Regions from separate parts of the Oceanisphaera sp. W20_SRM_FM3 genome, predicted to be linked through region 2. Evidence: predicted binding sites of a transcription regulator. Region 2 holds the regulator's gene; the other holds the start of a gene.
What was found. The regulator LexA, encoded in region 2, represses DNA repair genes until DNA is damaged. The targets are predictions, from matches to a motif close to ANCTGTNTNNNNANACAGNT.
Positions count from the first base shown of each region.

Region 1 (7,938 bases), on a different contig from region 2:
GCGTGCCGCAACCGCCTGATGCAAGAAGCCACTTTCATCGACGAAGCGCCGCGACAGCTCACCTAGTGGTACTATGCCCATGCCCACTTCATTGCTCACTATAATTAGCTCGCCATTAAAGTTTTCCAGTACCTGCAAAAAATTTTGGCGCTCTTGTGCCCAGTTGCCCTGATGCAAACAATTGCTGAGCCACAGCGTTAGGCAGTCGATTAGCACAGCATCATAATCCTGTAATGAAGCCAATGCCTCGGCCAGTGCCATGGGCGCCTCTATCGTTCGCCAGTGCTGAGGTCTTTGTTGTTGATGCTGGCTAATACGGGCCGCCATTTCATGGTCATTAAAAGCGGAGTTTGCGGTGGCGATATAAGCGACTTTATCACCTAAGTCGCTGCAGAGTGTTTCTGCCAACCGACTCTTACCTGAGCGGGCGCCACCCAAAATAAATTGTTTCATCGGCTTCGCCTTATTGAATATTAAAGATTGATAATCTTGAATGCTTGCCATGATGAGGCAATTTTGTATAAGAAGAAGTTATGAGTGAACAAGCTAATCCTATAAATTAAGCCTAAACGAGCTAGTGCTTTCCTGCTTGGGCATTGCTTGGATATTAATAACTAATAAGAAAGCAGAAAAAAGTAGCTCGTGAATAGCGGCTGTCGTGTTTATTCGTGCAACAAACTGCCCACTTGCAGTAGCGGAGCTACGTCAAGATCGTTGGCATTCATCAACAAGGAAATGCGCTGTACCGAGGATAATAATAAATTCTGTTCCCACTCTTCGAGAGCTTGAAAGCGTTGAATAAAGCTTTCTTGCAAGGGGCGCGGAGCCGTTTTAAGTTTGTCTTTACCTTCATCGGTAAGCACCGCATAAACCTTGCGCTTATCGGTTTGGCTGCGTTCGCGGCGCACTAATAATTTTTGCTCTAGTCTATCAATAATAGTGGTGGCGGTTGCTTGACTCATATGAGTTGATTGTGCCAATTTACGCATCGTAATATCGCCGTGCTCACTGATAGACTGCAGTAATAACAGCTGTGGGCCAGTTAAGCCTGATTCTTTACTGAGCTGGCGAGAATGCAAGTCTATTGCACGAATGATCTGGCGCAAAGCCACCAGCATATCTTCATGTTTTTCCACGGTGTTACAACTGCCTATGGTTAGCTAAAATTGGCCGCACCATAGCGTAAAATCAGCATTTTTTAAAGCCCAACGAAACAAAGCCTTACGCTCCACGCCTCACGCCTTAACGCCATTGCTCGAGTTGCAGGTCTTGGCTGTGCTCGCCATCGGTGAGCTGCACCTCGGTTTCTTGCAAGGTGGCAAATAAGTCAATGCTGCGCTGGCACAAACGCGCCAAGGCCGCAGGCTGAGGATCACTAAGGTGATAAATGGCTAATCTCGGCAGTGCGCTTAACTCGGACTTATGTTTCTCCCACCACAATTCTGCGCTGCGTCCACCATAGCTATAGACGATTACTTGATCGCACCGCGACAGCGCCTGCTTGATACGCTTAACGCTGGGCTCACCCAGTTCAATCCAGATTAAAATGCGACCGTCGGGTGCTTTTAGCCACAGCTCGGGTTCGTCGTCTGTGCTCAAGCCTTTAGTGAAGCTTAAGTCAGGGTGTGCATGGCGGATAAACGCCAACAAGCGCACCATTAGGCGGGTGTCAGTTTCTGACGGATGCTGAGCCACGGTTAGGCTGTGCTCTTGATAATAATGGCGATGTAAATCGCTGATATTCAGACGAACTTTATGTAATGAGGCCGACAGCGCCATGGAGTTTACCCGTATAAAAAAGCGCTATGTTAACGGCAAGCCAGGCTTAAAGCCACGCTCTTACGCCTTACGTAAAAGATAAACGTCTAGCCTTTCGCAGCGCGGACATAAAGCGTACCGCGTAAGGCATACAACGAGCCTATCGAATGAGTCCTGTTTTTTTATACAGCTCTGACTGTTACAATTCGCGCCCTTTATTCGCCTGGATTCGGTGATGGCTGATTTTAAAACCCATGTACAAGTCGCCACTGTGGTGTCGGGTGTACTGGCCAGTGCGCTAGCTTGGACCGAGCTGGTAAGCCTACCCGAAGCCTGTCTGTTATGGTTAACCGGTACCTTGGGCGGCATTATGCCGGACATAGATGCCGATACCTCGCGCTCCATTCAAATCATCTTTCGCTTGTTTGGCATACTGGCCAGCATCTTAATGCTGCTTTATGGTCGCCTGCATTTACCCCTGCTCGATACCTTGTTGCTGAGTGCGGCAGCCTACTTTTTGATGCGCTATCCCTGTTGTTGGGCGTTTACTAAGCTCACAGTGCACCGCGCCAGTTTACACTCTCTATTAGCGAATTTAGTGTTTGCGGTGGCGGCTGTGGTGATAAGCCATAAGCTATTTCAGTTAAGCGTCGAGCATTCGTGGTTGATGGGACTATTTATGTTTATGGGTGCGCTCATTCATTTATTGCTCGATGAGTTATACAGCATAGATTTGGAAGGGCGACGCTTAAAAAAATCCTTCGGTACCGCCTTAAAAGTCATGCAATGGCCTGCGCATTTGCCTAACTTAGGCTTATTAGCGCTGCTCTGGTTGGGGATCTGGTTAGCGCCATCGCCCTCAGGCTTATTCGTCGTATTAAGGCAACTTTTGCCGCTGTTGCATAGCTGATAAGTGAGGCGGACGACCTATGGTGGTTTTAATACATCTGCTAAGATAACGCCGCTGGTATGACTCGCTACCCCTGACTCGAATGCTAATAATGAGTAGCAGCCACTGGCATCTCCCCCATTCCACACACAGGACATAACAGATGAGCCTTGCAGACCAGGTATTGGCCGTAAATAACGACCTGCCGATCCGTACCGAGCAAGCTGTGCACAGCGGTAAGGTGCGCTCCGTTTACTGGCTAACCGCTGCCGACAGCCGCCGTTTGATCAAAGAAAAAGGCTATAACGTGGCCCCTGATGCGCCCTTGGCGATCATGGTGATCAGCGACCGTATCTCGGCGTTTGATTGTATTTGGCATGGCGAAGAGGGTATGCAAGGCGTGCCCGGCAAGGGTGCGGCGTTAAATGCCATTTCTAACCACTGGTTTAAGTTGTTTCAAGAGCAAGGCTTAGCCGACAGCCATATTTTGGATATTCCTCATCCGTTCGTGTGGATAGTACAAAAAGCCACGCCGGTAAAAATTGAGGCTATTTGCCGTCAATACATTACCGGCTCTATGTGGCGCAGCTACACCAAAGGCGAGCGTGAGTTTTGTGGTATTCGCCTGCCTGATGGCCTACAAAAAGATCAAAAGCTGCCCGAACTGCTGATGACGCCGTCTACCAAAGGCATCTTAACCGGTATTCCCGGCGTGCCCGAGGCAGATGATGTGAACATTACCCGCCAAAATATCGAAGATAATTTTGCCGCCTTTAACTTCAAGAGTGCTGCCGATATCGCCCAATATGAGCGCTTATTGCGCGAAGGCTTCGAGGTGATAAGCACAGAATTAGCCAAACTTAACCAAATATTCGTCGACACCAAGTTTGAATTTGGCTACGTGACTGATGCCCAAGGTCAAGAAAAACTGATTTACATGGATGAAGTGGGTACGCCGGATTCGTCACGAATTTGGGATGGTGCGGCTTATAAGGCAGGCAACATTGTCGAAAATTCGAAAGAAGACTTTCGCCAAATGCTGCTGGCTTATTTCCCCGACCCAGACATTCTGCTCAATAAAGAGCGCATGGTGGAGCGCGAAGCGCTGGCCCGCGATAACGCCTTACCGGTTGAAGCATTGATGAATATCTCGCGCACTTATATTGGCATAGCGGAAAAAATAACGGGTCAAAAGCTGACGTTATCCGATAATCCTAAGGCCGATATTATTAACATCTTGCGCGAGCAATACGGCTTGATTGATTAATCAATAGCTCACTGATTAGTTAGCTAATTGGTTTATGAATATAAAATCCTGGGGTAACCCGGGATTTTTTTATGCTGAGTTTGTTGTTTGTCTCAATGCGTCTATCAGATTGCTTAGGTATAGTTGTTCGCTACCTAGCTGAGTACTGCGTAGATGATCACTAAATAACGGGCCACTACCAGTGTTTAGCCCTCAGCGGGTAAGAGTAAAATACCTCGACCAACCTCATTTAAAGTGGGCAGTGTCAGGAACAACAGGAGCGACCAGCCAGAGCGGCGGCGCTAACCGGAGTGACCATGCCACACAGCACCAAAGATGCGACCATTGACTATCTTCACCTTTTGAAAGAGGTTGCCGTCGCAGCCAATAAAGCGAGCGATGTAGAAACCGCCTTGTTCAAAGTATTACAGAGCGTTTGTCAGGCCATGAAGTGGCCGCTAGGACATTCTTGGATAAAGCGGCCTGATGGTGAGCTGGTTTCAAGCGGAATCTGGTATTTGGCTGACGGCTATCCGGCAGAACAATTTGCGGCTTTTCGGCAAGCCAGCGAACAAAGGGGCTTTTGCTCGGGTGTGGGTCTGCCGGGGAGGGTGTTATCAGAAGGCGTCTCGCTCAAGATCATCGATATTGAACTGGAGACCAACTTTCTTCGTCAAGCGACAGCCAGAGAGGCGGGCTTAGTCTCGGGGTTTGCGGTGCCCGTGCAATCGGGGCACAGCATAACCGCGGTATTGGAATTTTTTACACGCGCACAGCAGCCGCTGTTGCCTGAGCTGCTGGATGTAATGACGCAGGTAGGTGTTCAACTGGGCCGTGTCTTTGAGCGACAAAGTGCTCAGCAAGCCTTGCTGGCCAGTGAACAGCGCAGTCGTCAGATCATCGATAGTGCCGCAGATGCCTTTATCGGCATGAACTCTCAGGGCATGATCACCGCTTGGAACCGCGCCGCCGAAGTAATTTTTGGCTGGTCGCTGGCCGAAGTATTGGGTCAAAGCGTCGGCCAGACCATAGTACCGAGCCAACATCGCGAGGCGCATCAGCGCGGGCTGGCGCGTTTTCTGGGCAATGGCGAATCACAAGTGCTGGGGCAACGACTTGAATTGCCAGCTTTGCACCGTGATGGCCGAGAATTCCCCATCGAAATTACCCTCTGGTCTTTGCAGGAGCATGATAGCTGGAGCTTTTTCGCCTTTGCCCATGATATCAGCGCGCGCAAACAGGCCGAACAAGCCCTCGAATACCGAGCTCTGCATGATGTGCTAACCGGACTCCCTAATCGAGCCTTGGCATTGGAACGGTTGCAGCTGTGTCTCGCTCAAAGCGAGCAGTCCAACGCTGGGGTGACGGTATTATTTATCGATCTGGATTATTTCAAAAGGATTAACGACAGCTTTGGCCATGATGCCGGCGATCAGGTGTTGATTACGGTAGCACAACGATTACAGCGCGCCATGCGCCCCCATGACACTGTGGCGCGTCTTGCGGGTGATGAATTCGTGATTGTCTGCCCCAATGTCGCCAGCCACAGTGTGGCAGCCGTTATTGCAGAGCGCCTGTTAGCCGAGTTGGCTCCGCCTATCACGCTGGGAGAAGACCATATTTTTATCTCCGCCAGTATCGGCATCGCCATCGCAGAGTCGGGGTGGACTGCCGAAAAGTTAATCGGCTCTGCCGATATCGCCATGTATGAAGCCAAATCCGCAGGGCGAGCGCATTATCAATTATTTGATGAACAGATGCAGATGCAAGTCTCAACCCAGTTGCGTATTGAAAACGAGCTGCACAGGGCGCTGGAGCGACAAGAATTCAGGCTGTTTTTTCAACCGATAGTGGCGGCGACCACAGGCCAACTGGTGTCGGTAGAGGCGCTGTTACGTTGGCAACATCCGGTAAGAGGACTGTTATCTCCGCTGGAGTTTATTGGCATTGCCGAGGCATCGGGATTGATAGTGCCCATCGGTACTTGGGTTATCGAAGAGAGTTGTCGTCTGGCACAACATTGGGATTTGCTGCGTGATACGGATGTGCCGTTAGGCATATCCGTTAACCTTTCTCCTCGGCAACTGCTGCAGTCCGATTTGGTCGATACTGTGCTTGGTCTGTTTCACTCTTACGCTTTTGATCCAAAAAGCATTGAGTTTACGTTCGAGGTGACGGAAACCGCCGTCATGAGGGATCCCGAAGCGGCGGCCATTGCCTTGCAGGCGTTGCGAGATTTGGGGGCCTATATCGCCATCGATGACTTTGGCACCGGTTACTCTTCCCTCGCTTATCTCAAGCAATTTCCCGTCGATAAGTTGAAAATCGATCGCTCTTTTATTACGGAGATCAGCGAAAGTGAGCTCGATCAGGCGATTGTACGGGCTGTGATTGGTCTTGGGCATGCCATGAAGTTGGCTGTGGTAGCGGAAGGCGTGGAAACCCAAGAGCAGGCGTGTGTATTACAGTCTTTGGATATCGATTTATTACAGGGATATTTCTATGGTCGTCCGCAACCAGCAACACAATTGGAAGCTTTGCTGCTCAATACCATAGCGCTGACAGCGTGGGATGATATTAGCCAATCGCTATAATAAGCCGTAACGAAACAGCCCGTCGAAGTTAAACCTCGACGGGCTGTGTTACATAACCACAGTGCTAATTCGCACTGTGATTGATAGGGCTGGTTGATGGCGCAGTGAGTGCGAGCAAACGCAGTCAGCCCAGTAGTGGTATTTAACGGGTACCAAATACTACTATGGTTTTACCGTGAGCAGAAATAAGCTCTTGTTCTTCCAACATCTTTAAGATGCGACCCACGGTTTCCCGTGAACAACCCACTATCTGACCAATCTCTTGGCGGGTGATCTTGATCTGCATACCGTCGGGATGCGTCATGGCATCGGGCTGGCGCGCTAGGCTGAGCAGCGTTTCTGCGATACGACCCGTCACATCCAAGAAGGCTAAGTCGCCTACTTTCTGACTGGTGGTTTGCAGACGCTGGGCCATCTGTGCCGAGACGCGCATCAGTATTTCTGGGTTTACCTGAATGAGCTGACGAAACTTTTTATAGGAAATTTCGGCCACTTCACACGGTGACTTAGCGCGTACCCAAGCGGTGCGCAGTGGGTTATCTGTGTCTTCAAATAACCCCAGCTCGCCAATAAAATCACCCTTATTCAGATAAGACAGTATCATTTCTTTACCGTCTTCATCTTTGATCAGCACAGAAACCGAGCCTTTCACTATGTAATATAAAGTCTCTGCTTTTTCACCCGCATGGATCAATGAGCTCTTAGCTGGGTATTTATGAATATGGCAATGCGACAAAAACCACTCTAGGGTTGGGTCACTTTGGGGCTTGCTAATAATCATGTATTACCTCTAAATTATTTAATTAGCTCGCAGCCAAGGCTTGGCAAGCTATCTGCGTTCAGTATACCTAATGGGCTAGCATAAAAGGCTTAACCTTTATCAGCAAGGGTATTAGGCTTTTATCCTGCTCGTCGTCCACATTACGATAGGATAATATGGTTATTTTTAGTGGAGACAATAATGAAAGCAACAGTTACTTGGTTGGACGGCATGTGTTTTGAAGGTTTATCTGAGTCTGGTCATAAAATCTTGTTAGATGGCACTAACCCAGGCAAAGGCGCTAGCCCCATGGAAGTCGTGTTACTGGGCGCCGGTGGTTGCAGCGCTATCGATGTGGTGTCTATCTTAGAGAAAGGTCGCCAGCAGGTAACTGGCTGCGTGGTAGAGCTGGAGGCAGACCGTGCCGAGCAAGCGCCGCGGGTGTTTACCAATCTAAATATGCACTTTATCGTCACTGGCACCGACCTCTCAGAAAAGCAGGTCGCCCGCGCCGTGAGCTTATCGATGGAAAAATACTGCTCGGTCATGAAGATGCTGGACAAAGCACTGGATGCTTCTTCGTCTTTTGAGATCCGCCAAGCCTAAATTAAAAAGAGTGAGGGGAAAGCCGTAAAACGTAAGGCGTAAATCCTCACCCTTCATCCCTCATGTGTCTTAGTGCTGTGATCCA
Region 1 is NZ_JBGQOP010000001.1:266,071-274,008, forward strand. Features, by position in the region: gene cobU (bifunctional adenosylcobinamide kinase/adenosylcobinamide-phosphate guanylyltransferase) at 1-453, opposite strand, end outside; gene ACEN2G_RS01210 (MarR family winged helix-turn-helix transcriptional regulator) at 663-1,136, opposite strand; gene ACEN2G_RS01215 (YaeQ family protein) at 1,243-1,779, opposite strand; gene ACEN2G_RS01220 (metal-dependent hydrolase) at 1,994-2,668, shown strand; gene ACEN2G_RS01225 (phosphoribosylaminoimidazolesuccinocarboxamide synthase) at 2,811-3,914, shown strand; gene ACEN2G_RS01230 (putative bifunctional diguanylate cyclase/phosphodiesterase) at 4,211-6,487, shown strand; gene crp (cAMP-activated global transcriptional regulator CRP) at 6,630-7,268, opposite strand; gene ACEN2G_RS01240 (OsmC family protein) at 7,449-7,853, shown strand.
Region 1: ACEN2G_RS01220 (metal-dependent hydrolase) is a predicted target of LexA. The motif match lies at 1,931-1,950, and genes of this name have one in related genera.

Region 2 (7,938 bases):
TTTAACCGGCATTGTTGCCTCCTTGGCTTAGCTACGGTTGGCCCTATCACTGATGTCATACAAGGTGTATGACAGTGTAAATACTTCTATGTCTGCCGGCAGCATACGATCCACGTAAAAACGCATCGGCAGCACAGCCGTGCCCTGTGCCGTCAGAGGCTGCTCTTGAAAACAAAAACACTCAGTTTTGTGCAAGTAACTGGCGGCGCGACCGGGTGACACCGAGGGAATTGCCCGCAGTACTTTGTCTTTGCCACTGGGATTAGTCACCGTAAAATCAACTTGATGCATAGCCCCAAGCTGCACCTGTAAATGCTGTACCGACGCGCTAAATTCGCCCTGCAGCCCTGTGCTTTGATAAGTCACAAACTCCACAGTCACGTGACGATTGGGGTCTATCTCTTGCGACTCCACCACCGCTTGGGTGGCGGTTTTACCATTCAGACCCGTGATATCGCAGAACACGTCATATAAAGGCACCAACAAAAAACCAAAGCCAAACATGACCACGGCTAATAACGCCAGTTGGAGTGCCTTACGATCGCGCATCATAATCCGTAACCTCAGGTGGCGTGCTAAAGGTGTGATAGGGCGCGGGTGACGGCACAGTCCATTCCATGCCATGGGCACCTTCCCATACTCGGGCCGGCGCCGGTGTACCACCGCGAATACATTTGATGACTAGCACCACAAACAGCAGTTGCGATAAACCAAAGGCAAAGCCGCCAATGCTGACTAAGGCGTTAATATCGGCAAATTGCAGCGCATAGTCGGGGATGCGCCGTGGCATACCGGCGAGACCCAAAAAGTGCATCGGAAAAAACAGCACGTTGACGGAAATAACCGAACACCAAAAATGCCACTTGCCCAAGCGCTCGTTAAACATGTGACCTGTCCACTTGGGCAGCCAGTAATACACGGCAGCAAACACCGACAATACGGCACCCGTCACTAGCACATAGTGAAAGTGAGCGACCACAAAATAGGTATCGTGATACTGAAAATCCGCGGGGGTGATGGCCAGCATTAAGCCGCTAAAGCCGCCAATTGTGAACAGCACGATAAAGGCGATAGAAAACAGCATGGGCACTTCAAAGCTCAATGAGCCACGCCACATAGTGGCTACCCAGTTAAAGACCTTAACGCCAGTGGGTACCGAGATCAGCATGGTGCAATACATGAAGAACAATTCTGCCGCCACCGGCATGCCCACGGTAAACATATGGTGTGCCCACACGAGAAAACTCAAACCAGCAATGGCCACGGTGGCCGCCACCATAGACCGATAACCAAACAAAGGTTTGCGACTAAAGGCAGGAATAGTGGCCGAGATGATGCCAAAGCTCGGCAAGATCATAATGTAGACCTCGGGGTGGCCGAAAAACCAAAAGATATGCTGAAACAATATAGGGTCGCCGCCACCTGCCGCATTAAAGAAGCTGGTGCCAAAATATTTATCGGTTAATACCATAGTGACGGCACCGGCTAGCACCGGCATTACGGCGATCAGCAAAAACGCCGTAATCAACCAAGTCCAACAAAACATTGGTAGCTTCAGCCAAGTCATGCCCGGTGCGCGCAAATTACAGATGGTCACTATGACGTTAATCGCGCCCATGATGGAGCTGATGCCCATAATATGAATGGCAAACACAAACAAGGCGGTGCTATCTGGTGAGTAAGTGGTAGATAAGGGTGCGTAGAAGGTCCAGCCAAAGTTTGGGCCGCCACCTGGCATAAATAAGGTTGATAACATCAGCACGAAGGCAAAGGGTAGTATCCAAAAACTCCAGTTGTTCATGCGCGGCAGGGCCATATCTGGCGCACCTATCATCAGCGGTATCATCCAGTTAGCCAACCCCACGAACGAGGGCATAACGGCACCAAAAATCATGATCAAACCGTGCATGGTCGTCATCTGATTAAAGAAAGCTGGATCCACTAGTTGCAGACCCGGTTGAAACAATTCGGCACGGATCAACATTGCCATACCGCCGCCGACAAAAAACATGGTCAGGCTAAACAAAAGATACAGGGTGCCTATGTCTTTGTGATTGGTAGTAAATAGCCAGCGCTTAAGGCCTTTAGTTGGGCCATGAGCTGCCACAGGTAAGTGCGCAGGATCTTCTACTATGTCGACTTTATTTAGCGATACCATCCTAGCCCCCTACTGTCCGTTTCTGGCCTGCTCAATATCGCTGGGTTGCACCAAATCTTTGGTATCGTTCCCCCAAGCGTTACGCTCATAAGTGATCACGGCCGCCAATTCTTTGGCCGATAGCTGCTTATCAAAGCTTTGCATGGCCGTGCCCGCTTTACCAAACAGCACAATATGCAGGTGAGCCGCCTTATCCTTTAAAATCAACTGGCTGCCTTTAAGTGGCGGAAAAGCGCCGGGCAAACCTTCACCATTAGCTTGGTGACAAGCGGCACAAATGCGTTGATACACCTGCTCGCCGGTTGTCATCAGCTCATCCATGGTCATTTGTGTGGCCAATTGCGCTTGTTCGTCGGCTTTGGCTTGCAACTGCTTAGCTTTAGCGTCGGCCAGCCAAGTATCGAATTCGGCACCGCTTTTCGCTTCCACCACTATCGGCATAAAGCCATGGTTTTTGCCGCATAGCTCAGCGCATTGGCCACGGTAAATACCCGGCTCGTTAATACGCGTCCAAGCTTCATTAATAAAGCCCGGCACCGCGTCCTTTTTAATGGCAAACGCCGGTACCCACCAAGAGTGGATCACATCATCAGAAGTAATTAAGAAGCGGATTTTACGATCTGTGGGTAGCACTAAGGGCCAATCTACTTCCAGCAGGTAATTCTCACCTTTAGCAACTTGCCCTTGAATTTGCTCTGGTAAAGTACCAATCAAGCTATAAAAGCCGACATCTTGTTCAAAGTAGCTGTAATGCCATTTCCACTGCGAACCCGTCACTTGCACTGTCAGATCCGATTGGCTGGCATCTTCCATGGCAATTAAGGTACGAGTGGCCGGAATGGCCATAATAATCAAGATAACGAAGGGGATCAGAGTCCAGAGAATTTCTACTTTGGTACTTTCATGAAACTGAGCAGCCTGTGCGCCCTTGTCTTTACGATGATGAATAATAGCCCAAAGCATAATGCCGAATACAATGACGCCAATGGCCACGCAGATCAGGAATATGGTCATGTGTAAGCCATACACTTTTTGGCTGATGTCGGTCACGCCAGTCGTCATATTCAAACGCGTTTGCGCTTGCGTCGGCAGGGCTATGAGTAAAGGCAATAACAACGGATTTAGCTTCACCACCCACCCCCAAGTTAATCTTGAATATTGGCGTACTAACGTTGAATGATGGTGCTATTCGGATCTACGTGGCGGCATTCGACGTTAACAGTAAGTAAAGCATCGAAAGCGAAAAAGGAAAGAAAATAATGATGCTACGCTGATGAACCGCGTGCTAAGACAAGGGGTTACAATATGCTAGAACGAAGTAGAGACGGACAATCGAAGGTTAAAAAAGAGAAAATAAAAATACTGGCAGGCTGCGTGAGGCGGCTAATTTCCTCACGCGAATTGGCCAAAACCCGTTAAGAATCGACGTCAGTTAAAAATCAGAGTTACGGATCACACCTACGGCGAGGCCTTCTATGATCAACTCTTGACTGCGCAAGTCCACTTCTATGGGGCTAAGCTCTTCGTTTTCCGGTAATAAACTGACCTTATTACCCTTACGCTGAAAACGCTTCACCGTGACTTCGTCGTCTAGGCGCGCCACTACCACTTGGCCATTGCGTACTTCTTGCGTCTTGTGTACCGCTAACAAATCGCCATCCATGATGCCGATGTTTTTCATGCTCATGCCTTTAACGCGCAATAAGAAGTCGGCAGCCGGATGAAACAGGGCGGGATCCAACTGATAATGACTTTCTATGTGCTGCTGGGCCAAAATCGGCTCGCCGGCGGCCACGCGACCAATCAGCGGCAAACCCATTTCTTCTGGCTCTTCTTCAATTAAGCGTATACCTCTAGAGGTACCCGGCATCATGGTAATAACGCCTTTTTTGGCCAGCGCCTTAAGGTGTTCTTCTGCCGCATTCGCGGATTTAAACCCCAAGATGTTGGCAATTTCGGCACGCGTCGGTGGCATACCGGTTTGCTGGATCTGATCTTTAATGATGTCCAGTACCTGAGACTGGCGAAGCGTAAGCGCTTTCATAGGGCACCTGTTTTTTTATACAGTTAACTGTCAGTATATCCAGTATACGCGCCGGAGCAAGTATAAAATATCAGACCCACTCTTTAGGGCTAGATAACAGCCTTAATTTCGCCAAACTGCAGCCATAACCGCCTAGAATAGCGTCAGCACTAAGCCAATAAACACCAGCATGCCCACGTAGTTATTATTCAAAAAAGCACGAAAACACAACTCACGTTCTCGGTCGCGGATCTGGCGTTGCTGATACACAAATAAGCCCGCCGCGCCTAATAAGCTCCAATAAAACCAAGCCCCTAAGGCAAAGGCTTGCCCAGCCGCCACCAAGAGAATGAGCGTCACTAACTGCAAGATGCCGATGATGAGCTTATCTCGGCGACCAAACAAGATGGCGGTAGATTTAACACCTATCTGCAAATCATCGTCACGATCCACCATGGCGTACATAGTGTCATAGGCGACAGTCCAGGTCAGATTGGCGGCAAACAATAACCACAGCCCCAGCGGCAAGCTATTACTTTGGGCGGCAAAGGCCATGGGGATCGCCCACGAAAAGGCAATGCCTAAAAATAGCTGCGGCAAGTGAGTGTAGCGCTTCATAAAAGGATACAGCGCAGCCCAACCTAGGCCGGCCACCGACAACAAAATAGTCAGCTTGTTGGTAGTCAGCACTAGCAAGAAAGACACGCCGACCAAGAATGTAAAAAAACCTAACGCTTGGCGCTCGGTCAGCTCCCCCGTCACCAAAGGCCGCCCATTGGTGCGCTTTACATGACCATCAATATGCCGGTCCGCATAATCATTGATCACACATCCCGCCGATCGCATCGAGAACACGCCCACGATAAACACCAACAATAACCACCAAGACGGGCGGCCCTCACCGGCAATCCATAAGGCCCATAAAGTAGGCCAAAGCAATAACAAGGTGCCTATGGGTTTATCGAGCCGAGCCAGCGCCATGTAAGCGCGCCATTTAGGTCGCGTGAGTGTGGGCATATTAGGGTTAGGCGAAGTGAGGCTGGTCATAACATTACTCTCTAGTAAACGCAGGCGGCAGACAAAATAACTCACTGACTAAGACCCTTGCCTCGGGAATAGCCAACACAGAGCGGCGCGCCCATGGCGATGAGGTAGTGGAGGCTGGCAAATGAGGATGAACTTGCAAGACTAGTTGCTGAGACTCGGCTGCCGTTAACTGAGCAAACTCAAACCGACTGCGCACTAATTGCGGATGTTCGAACAGTAGTTCGCCTAAGGCTTTTTGGCCTAAGCCGCCGAGCGCGGGTAGGGCCTCAAGTGCGGCGCTGGAATACAGTGAGCTGGCATAAACCCATGGCTGTTCGTCACATAACAGCAAGACTTCACGACAATAAGCGTGAGTTTCACCCAACCAGTGTGCTTGACTCTGCGTGAGCGACACGCCCTGAGTGCTCAAAAGTTGCACCCGAAATTGCTTACAATGCAGGCGTAAACGAGCGGTTAATGAACCCGTATCTTGCAGCCAATCATTAAGACTTGGCAGCGCGAGCGGAACTGCGGATTGCCAGCGCCAATGTGCATCGGCGGTAATCTTCACGGGTATTTCCTAGCTTTGAGGGGGGAAGGCATAGACATTAATAAGAGTTTAAATCCTGAAAAACACGTATTCACTTGACCGGCTCACACTTTGTTTAAACAATAGCCATCTTATTCCGTTAGAAAGGCTCATGATGTTTCGCATAATTGCACTGTGTATTCTGTTTACCGCGGCATCGCTGCAGGCTCAAGAAGCAGCCCCAGAAGGCCCTTTATATTACACCATAGAGCCCGACATTATTACCAACTACCACAACTCGGGCCAGACCTTGGGTTATGTGCGGGTAACGGTGGATTTAATGCTAGAAAGCGCCGACAAGATGCCATTAGTGGAGCTGCATATTCCGCTGTTGCGTGATGCAATCAATAGCCTATTGGCCGAACAAGACCAGCAACAAATTCGCTCGCTGACGATGCGCGACCAACTGTCGGCACAAGGCTTACAGCGCCTCAACGATCTCTTGTTAAAAGAGACAGGTGAAACGCCGATCCGTCGCCTGTTGTTTACCAAGTTTTTATATCAGTAATACGAACTAAGGTGACACCCGCTGACGATCCAACATAGCTTGTACTAGCCCAATTAGGCCTCCGCCCAAGTGAGCTAAGTTGGCCACAGGCCCCAAAACGCCCGTAAAACCCAGCACCAGCCACACCAACATCAATACTGCCATGCCATCGGGCAAGCTAATGCCACCGGTAGGATTTAAGCGACCCGACAGCCAGACATAGGCAAACAAGGCATACACAACGCCCGATAAACCGCCAAAATAGGGACCACTGGCAAAAAATTGCATCACGTTAGGCAGTGCCGCTGCCACCAGCACGATTAACAGCAAGCGGCCCGAGCCGCGCTCACGCTCCACCATGCAGGCGAGATACCACCACCAAAACAGGTTAAACACCAGATGCATCAAACTGAAGTGCAATAAGGCAGGCGTAAAAACGCGCCAAAAATTGATGCCCAGTAATTGACTTAGCTGCGGCGGGAAAGACAAGGCAGCTAACACGGGCGCACCCAGTGTGGCCAATATATAAATCAGCACACACGCTATTAATACGCTTACGTTAACCGGCCCCGTGCGGCTCAATAACTGAGCCAGACTATTGTTACTGCGCTTACTCGGTGCAAACTGCACCTGTGTATCCCCATGCAGCCAAGCGGCTTCTTGATAACGCGGATGCAAAGGCTCGGCGATAAAGCGCAGCACCTCAGGCTCAGCCTTGGGCCACAAGTCTTCATCTACCAGCCAAATACTGACCCGATGCGCATCGTCGAGGGTTTGTTCACATTGCAACCCCATGGCTGCTAAGTAATCGACAAATGACTGGGCAAGTCTGGGGTCTGGCACCACCAACAACAATTTCATTACGCAGCAACCACAGGCTGAGTGCGGCGCCACGCCTCAAAGCCTCCATCTAAGCTGTACACTTCTTCAAAGCCTTGTTCGATTAAATACTGAGCCGCCCCTTGGCTGCTCACGCCGTGATAACACATCACTATGATGGGCGTCTCATAATCCACTTCATTGGTAAAGGCCACTAAGGTGTCGTTGGTCAGATGATAAGACGACGCTACACGGGCGAGTGCAAACGACTGGGGATCACGGGTGTCAACTAACCGAGCCTGACCTTGGGCCAGTAAGCTTTGCGCTTCATCGACAGAAATATGGGCAAACTGCTCCATGGTAAACTCCTTAAATAAATTTCAGCCAGTTTACCCAATCTCAACTTTATTGGCATTAGCTGCTTTAATCTGCACTGGGCTCTAACCGCCTAAATACGCTTGGCGCACTTGCTCATTAACCAGCAACGCCTGCCCTGAGTCGGCCAAGATAATACGACCGTTTTCCAACACATAGCCGCGATCGGCCAGATGCAGCGCTTGATTAGCATTTTGCTCAACTAAAAAAATAGTCATGCCTTGCTCATCACGCAGTCGCGCTATGGTGGCAAAAATTTGGGTAATGATAATGGACGCCAGCCCCAGCGAAGGTTCATCGAGCAATAATAAGCGCGGTTTACTCATTAAGGCCCGGCCTATGGCCAGCATTTGTTGCTCACCGCCCGACATAGTGCCCGCCCTTTGATGCATACGCTCTTTCAGCCGTGGAAACATCTCGTACACCTCGGCTAACAGGCCAGTATGTTCGTGCTTATCGAC
Region 2 is NZ_JBGQOP010000013.1:26,985-34,922, forward strand. Features, by position in the region: gene ACEN2G_RS08700 (cytochrome c oxidase subunit 3) at 1-12, opposite strand, end outside; gene ACEN2G_RS08705 (cytochrome c oxidase assembly protein) at 28-552, opposite strand; gene ctaD (cytochrome c oxidase subunit I) at 536-2,158, opposite strand; gene coxB (cytochrome c oxidase subunit II) at 2,168-3,289, opposite strand; gene lexA (transcriptional repressor LexA) at 3,591-4,202, opposite strand; gene ubiA (4-hydroxybenzoate octaprenyltransferase) at 4,335-5,198, opposite strand; gene ACEN2G_RS08730 (chorismate--pyruvate lyase family protein) at 5,233-5,778, opposite strand; gene ACEN2G_RS08735 (flagellar basal body-associated FliL family protein) at 5,909-6,304, shown strand; gene glpG (rhomboid family intramembrane serine protease GlpG) at 6,311-7,144, opposite strand; gene glpE (thiosulfate sulfurtransferase GlpE) at 7,144-7,461, opposite strand; gene ACEN2G_RS08750 (ABC transporter ATP-binding protein) at 7,543-7,938, opposite strand, start outside.